DNA from 3 places in the Acidobacterium sp. FHG110202_01 genome. Region 2 is predicted to be linked to each of the others. Evidence: riboswitches for the same ligand, from Rfam matches in the RefSeq annotation. Region 2 holds a riboswitch; each other region holds the start of a gene.
The links. A riboswitch is a leader RNA that binds a small molecule or an ion and turns the genes downstream of it on or off. The one in region 2 is predicted to bind cobalamin.
Positions count from the first base shown of each region.

Region 1: it holds a riboswitch for cobalamin, as region 2 does, so the genes downstream of both, AC5S16_RS00750 (TonB-dependent receptor) here and AC5S16_RS06675 (TonB-dependent receptor) in region 2, are expected to answer to the same signal.
Region 3: it holds a riboswitch for cobalamin, as region 2 does, so the genes downstream of both, AC5S16_RS01555 (ribonucleoside-diphosphate reductase subunit alpha) here and AC5S16_RS06675 (TonB-dependent receptor) in region 2, are expected to answer to the same signal.

Region 1 is NZ_JBZYWJ010000001.1:192,370-194,636, reverse strand. Features, by position in the region: gene AC5S16_RS00750 (TonB-dependent receptor) at 1-1,282, opposite strand, end outside; cobalamin riboswitch at 1,370-1,565, opposite strand; gene AC5S16_RS00745 (hypothetical protein) at 1,765-2,267, opposite strand, start outside.
Region 2 is NZ_JBZYWJ010000003.1:79,498-81,764, forward strand. Features, by position in the region: gene AC5S16_RS06675 (TonB-dependent receptor) at 1-1,268, opposite strand, end outside; cobalamin riboswitch at 1,302-1,472, opposite strand; gene AC5S16_RS06680 (ATP-binding cassette domain-containing protein) at 1,784-1,999, opposite strand.
Region 3 is NZ_JBZYWJ010000001.1:389,469-391,735, reverse strand. Features, by position in the region: gene AC5S16_RS01555 (ribonucleoside-diphosphate reductase subunit alpha) at 1-1,410, opposite strand, end outside; cobalamin riboswitch at 1,504-1,697, opposite strand; gene AC5S16_RS01550 (carboxypeptidase-like regulatory domain-containing protein) at 2,118-2,267, shown strand, end outside.

The DNA of each region.
Region 1 (2,267 bases), on a different contig from region 2:
CTTCAAAGCGGAAGCCGGCAATGGCCATCAGGTGCGGCGTGAACTGATAATCGGCCTGCACGTAGAGGTTGTCGCGGTTGGATACAAGCTCTGATGTGATGGGATAGGTTCCGGCATAGTTCAGAATCGCCTGACCGCTGACGGAGTACCCGTTGGCTCCTTTGATAGTGACTGGCAGGCCGAGATAAATGCCGTCGGTTGCGTCATAGATTCCAGTAGGCGACCACTGCGTCGACTCCTCGCGCTTGCGTGCCATGCCATAGCGGACGAGGCCGTGCAGGCGGTCGGAGAAAGTGTGGTCGATGGTTCCGGTCATGAAAATGTTCTGGTCAGACTGCTTGGCGTCATTCGCGATCTGGTAGAACTGGTAGGCATTCGGTAGTCCGGTAGCGATGTCGGCGTTGCGCGCAGTAACGCGAATCGTCGTAGCTGCGGACCACGCCCATCCCAGGTTCGCCGTCTCGACAATGTTGTGGTACTCGCTCTGGGGAACAGAGTTCTGCGTCTGAAGATCGCTGAAGCCGCCATAGTAGTCGAGAGAGCGATGCGTTCCGCCGAGCTGCACTTCATTTCGATAGGTGCCGAAGTTTCCTGCGTCGCCTTCGTAGATCAAAGACGGGAACGATGTGGAACCGCGAGGCGTGCTGAAGCCGATGACTCCGGCAGCTGCGTCAGAGCCGTAGAGGACGCTGTTGGGACCGCGATAGACTTCGGCCTTCTCCACGCCTGTGGATGCAATGGTGGAGAGGTCGAATCGCCCGCCAATGTCTTCAATGGGCGCGCCATCGAAGAGCACTTTGTTCGAGTCTGAATTGCCACCGCGCACGAAAATGCTGGCAACACCGCCGCGTTGTCCGGTCTGGACAACACTTATTCCGGGAACCTGGCGCAGGATGTCGACCATATCTGCGCGGTTGAGGAAGTCGGTTTTGTTCAAGCCCGTAATAGATGCGCTTACCTGAGCCTGCGGCAGGGGTGTTCCGGTTTCTGTGGCGACGATCGACTGCCGCACCCACTCGGGTTCAAGCTGGATGTTCTGCTCTATGCCATCGAGAGAGCCACCGTAGAAGCTTTCTGTCGCGAGCTGGCGGAAGGATCTTCCACCGGCCAGAACGTAGAAGCGGCCAGTTGCTGAAGAAGAGAGCTGATAGCTTCCATCGTTCCGTGTGATGCCCGAAGCGATGACCTGCCCGTTCTGAACGAGAGCTACGCTGGCATTGGCGATGGGGGCGCCCAGAGAATCGGTAACACGTCCACGAACGACGACAGCACGTGCTGGCATCACTGCTAACAACAAGCAAACTGAAAGGAGAGCAAAGCGGCTTCGCCGCGGAATGTCTGGCATTTTTCCTCCGTTCCCCTCGGAACGCGGTACTGTGCGCATGAAGCCGGTCTCCTGACTCGCGCGCTCTTGCCCTGCCGCCTTCCCGGATGTTTTCCAGTGGCTTTGTGGTCAGGCATCCTTGCACGTCCTCAAAAACCAGACATGCAGAAACGCGCTTACAGTTGCGGGGCAGTGGCGGATTCACACCGTCTTCCCTAGCACCTCATGCGTTGGTTGAAAGTTTGATTATTCGTGAGCAGAGGGGTCATGTCAAAGAAGTGTCGTTGATAATGGTGAGCCAGCTTGTAAACCATTGGAACGATTTCATCACTATGTTATACGCTCTGGCTGATGCTGTATCCCCGTCTGCATAGTATGCAGTGTTTGTGCGGCTTAGGCCGCACAGCGTGAAAGAAGACGGCGGGGAAGCGTTGCCAAGGTTAGCTCTTCCTGAATGTACCTCTGGGTGCGCCGAATATGCCCAGACAGGTGGCGGTTTCCTTCAGTGTCCTGTATCGGAGCGGATTCTGCTTCATCAGGTCAGCAGCCAGACTGTGACTTGCATTCCGGCTGAACAGGTCCTCCAGCAAGCCAACATCGATGGTGCTGTAATCGACGCCGATACTTGCACAACGCTGGGGGACAGACATACGCGACCACTCAGCAGGACCGACACGGCGTTTTGCCGTTTCCGTGGTGGTCACTGGCCTTGCATCTCTGGGTGAGACGGGGTTGCGGGAGTCCTTCATAGCGTTCAGTTGTAGACGTGCAAGCTCAAGCTCCTTCTGCTGCTGATCGAATAGCTGCTTCCACACGTTGTTTGCATCGGCTGCTTCCCGCTCCAGTTGGCGGGTAGCCTCCTCCACTGCACGCTGTGCAAGCTCTGGACTCAAGTCACTGACTTGCAGATTGTGCTTCGCAGCGGTGGCGCTGAGAATCTGAT
Region 2 (2,267 bases):
GGATAGGCGCCGCCGAAATCAAGAATTGCCTGGCCGGTCACACTGTATCCATTGCTTCCGCGAATGGTTACCGTATTTCCCAGATACACAGGTCCTTCAATTGGTGAATCGAAGAATGAGCCCGTCGGTGTTGGATTAACATTCAGGTCGCTGAATTGTGTATAAGCGAACTGCGCCTGATTATGCCAGCGTTCTGTGGTTTGATCCTGTATGGTTCCACCGATGTATGTGTTCTCGTTTCGTTGCGTGGAATCATCTTCAATCCCATAGAACAAGATGCCGTTGGGGGTTCCAAGATTGGTGGTATTGTGACGTGCGGTGATGCGTATGCCTGTTCTCTCGTTCAAAAACCAGCCAAGATTTCCGTCGAACGTAACATTATGAAAGAAATCGTTGGAATAGCTGCCTCTCGTGTCATAACGCGCAAAGTTGCCGAAGTAATCGAAGTGCCCGATTGCCTGCCCAAGAGAGGCGTCCTGATTGTAGGTATTGAAGTTTCCGCCGTCTGCTGCGTATTTCAACTGAGGAGTGCTGGTTGAGCCTTTGGCTGAGGTCACACTCACGACACCGACCAGCGCATTGCTTCCATAGAGAACACTGTTCGATCCGCGAAGCACTTCCACGCTGGCAACCCCACTGTTGGTGAGCTGCGCGAAGTCGAAGCCGCCTCCGATGCTGTTTGCCGGAATGCCATCGATCAAAACCTTATTGAAATCGGATTCGCCTCCACGAAGGAACAGGGAAGTGGTGCCTCCGCGCTGACTGGTCTGGACGATCTGTGCTCCGGGCACCAGCCGAAGTTCCTCGAGAACATCCAGCTTGTTCAATGCCTGAATCTGGTCGCTGTCGATGAGGCTGATCGATGCGCCCGTCTGGGACTCCGGAATCGCTGTTCCGGTTGCAGTCACGACAATCTGCTGCGGCAGAGCGCCAACGCTCAAATGCACGGTCGTCTCTACCGTCTTTCCGTCGCCGACAAATATTGGTGAAATGGTCTGTTCTGAAAAGCCCTCGGCCTCGATGTGAAGGCTGTATGTTCCTGATCGAGGCGCGTTGAGCGAGAAAAAGCCTTCGGCATCCACAGTGCCTTCGGCGACTTTATTGTCTCCCTGAAGAAGAGCGACTCTAGCAGGCGAAACTGCATTGCCTAAGGAGTCCAGGACCTTGCCGCGTATTGTTTCGCCCGTTTGAGCATTTAGATTCAGTACGAATAGAACAGCCAGCAAACTCAGACCGGTAGAAAATAGAAATCGAAATCTTGCAATCACTTTTCGTGTCCTCCTTCGCCCTAGAAAGAGCGGACTTATCGTGCTGGAGGGATCGGTCTTCTGACTTGCGATGTCTTGCCGCGACTGCGCCTTCCCACCCTTACAAGGGCAGTGGCATTGTGCAATCGGTTCCATCGCATACAGCTGCTGGGCAGTGGCGGATTCGCACCGCGCTTCCCGTACATCCCGCCTTGTATTAAATTGTGCAAAGCTCCGACGCGCTTTGTTCAGATATAAAAGGACCCTACTTAACAAGTTCTAAATTGCGGAACTACATTTCCCGACTGTGCCCCTTTCCGTCCTCACTCGTATGAAAGACATAGAATGGATGCCCCTCGCGTCCGTAGAGAGTTTCGGCAGTGACACGAAAGACTTCTTCGATGGATTGCGCATTCAACACCCGTTCGCAGGGGCCAATCGATTGAATTCGCCCAGATGCATGAGTGCAACTTTCGAGCAATAACGAGCGACTGCGGTAAGCCTCCGGCACAGGGTGAGAACTTCCAGCGAATGTTCTATGTCGAGATTTGCCATTGGCTCATCGAGCAGGATGCCTCCTCAGAAGTAGCTCTCCAAAGACCGGCAATCGTACGCAGCAATGTGCTTTTTCCGCTTCCGTTTGGCCCGACTATCGCCAGAAAGTCTCCCGTCCGCAGCCGAATCGAAACTGAGTCGAGGATCGTCCTTCCCCCTCGCACTACGGATGCCTGCCTTAGTTCAAGAATGCTCATTGGGCTGCTACGTCCTTGTATTGGCGCATCAAAAGCCAAATAAACACCGGCCCACCGATGGTGGAGCGATTGGCGGTGGATGCATCTGAGTCATACTTTGTTTCGACATTGATCGCGGGCTCTTGCACAACTTCTCCTTCCTGCGCCGCAAGGCACAGCAGACCGAAAGGCGAACGCGGAGAAGCTCTGCATCAGCCTGGGCTCATGCTCATGCGCTCTCCTCCGAGACATATCAGGCGGTTTTACCGGCCGATTATCTCTTCATCCT
Region 3 (2,267 bases), on a different contig from region 2:
TGCAAGGTTGATGGAGCCGAGATTGCATACCGCCGTCTCATCGCGGGATGTCACCTCTGTAATTTCCGTGCAGAGGTTCGAGAGATGGACGACATTTCCCTGCCTGCCCGTCTGGTTGCACTTCAGGTTGCAGGCATCCTTGAAAGTCATCCAGCCATTGCCAGTCTCAGCCAGGCAGCGCATCATGCGCGCATAGAGATCACGCGCCTTCATCTGTCGGGTGAAAAGCTTTTCTTCTTCTGCCCTCTCATATGCTGAGGCAAATTCGACTCCATAAAGATCGGGCAGGTGAGGAACGACCTTCGGATCGAAGAGCGACCACATGCCATCCTCTTCCACGCGCCGCATAAAGAGGTCCGAAACCCAGTTAGCAAGATTCAGATTGTAAGTGCGTCGGGAAAGATCGCCGGTGTTCTCGCGCAGCTCGAGAAATTGCTCGATGTCCGCATGCCAAGGCTCGAGATAGACGCAGCAGGCTCCCTTGCGCTTGCCGCCCTGGTTGACTGCTGCCACAGAGCTATCCAATGTTCGCAGCCAGGGAACGATGCCATTCGAGAGTCCGTTGGTCGCGCGGATGAGCGAGCCTTCCGAGCGCACGCGGTGAAAGGCCAGTCCGATACCACCGGAAAATTTCGAGAGCAGAGCAACATCCTTATAAGCGTCGTAGATGGATTCGAGTGAGTCCACCGGTGAATCGTGCAAGTAGCAGGAGGACATCTGCGCATGCTTGGTGCCTGAATTAAATAGCGTAGGAGAACTCGGCATGTAGTCATGCGAAGCAATCAGCTTGTAGAACTCTATGGCTTCGTTGGGTGTGCCTGCCAACCCGCATGCCACGCGAAGAAAGAAATACTGAGGCGTTTCGATGACCTTGCGAGAGAGCGGATCGCGCAGCAGGTAGCGGTCATACACCGTGCGCAGGCCGAAATATTCGAAGCGGTCGGAAAGCTGCTCATCGATGGCGTGGTTGAGCTTGCGCGCATGCGTGCTCACAAACTCCGCGGTTGCCGTATTCACTACGCCTTCCCGGCAGCCGTATTCCATCGACTGCGAAAATGAGTGCAGGTTCTGGCCTGCGACTTCCTTAAGGATCGTTCCCAGCAGCAGCCGCGCAGCCAGCTTTGAGTATTGCGGCTCTTCTGCAATCAGCGATGCCGCCGTATCGATGGACATGGCGTCCAGTTCGCGCGTGGTTGCGCCATCGTAGAGGCCGCCGATAGTTTTACTGGCAACGCGAATCGCGTCCACATGCGACAGCCCATAGGAGCATCGCTGCACGGCGCGGACAATCTTATTGACATCGACACGCTCCAGCGCGCCATTGCGCTTGCGAACGTGCATCGTTGGTGTTTCCTCGGGAATCGGAAAACCAGGAAGAATATCGGAAAGACTTGATTGAACGGTAGCCATCGGCTGCTCTCCTGGCCTCGGAGGAAAGAGAAGAAAGCAGCGCTCCAAAGACGGAGCAGGAAGCCACTGCCACTTCACCTCCCCGCGGAGGCGTAAGCGAATGTCTTCGTGGCAGGTCTTCGGACTTGCAGGCTGCCTACTTGCTCCAGCTTCCCGGTTCGTGGATGAACCAGTGCTTTTGTCGGAGCGTTCGTTCCTGCTTACCGCTGCGGGGCAGTTCCGGCTTTTCACCGGATTCCCTTTTCAGCCTGATCTTCCAATCAGGCACCGCGAAGTGAAACCTACTTTATCAAGAGTATACCTTGGAGTCAAACACTATATGTTGGGGTGGCTGTGCAAATCGTTCGGCTGGACCGGCAATGCCGAAGTTACCACCAGTTTCTATTTCATCGGCGGCTGGAGGCCGATTTTCGGGAAATTAAACAAGCAGATAAATCGCCTTGACAAGGTTATTTGGAGAGAGCTATTGTTTCGCGCTGGTAAACATTTACTTAACTTGCAAAGCATCTGGAAAAGTAAAATTCCAGCTTATTTATGTCACTGATAGAAAGCCGTCAGCTTACTGTGCTTGCAATTTCGTAAACGTTTCCAATTAATTTCACGCCTTTACTTCACATTCAATCAGCCCCACACCACCGCATTCATTTTCAGACGGCGAAGGGGCAGATAGGCGTTACTGTAACGATTTACTTTGTCAGGAGGTTCTGATGCGTCGTTCCCGATTCATCGCGGCGGGTATCGTTTTTCTTGTGCTCTTACCTGCATTTCATACCTGGGCTCAAGAGAATGCAACAATCACAGGAAACGTCCTTGATCCGAGCGGAGCGGCAATTCCGAATGCCGCCATCAGTCTCACA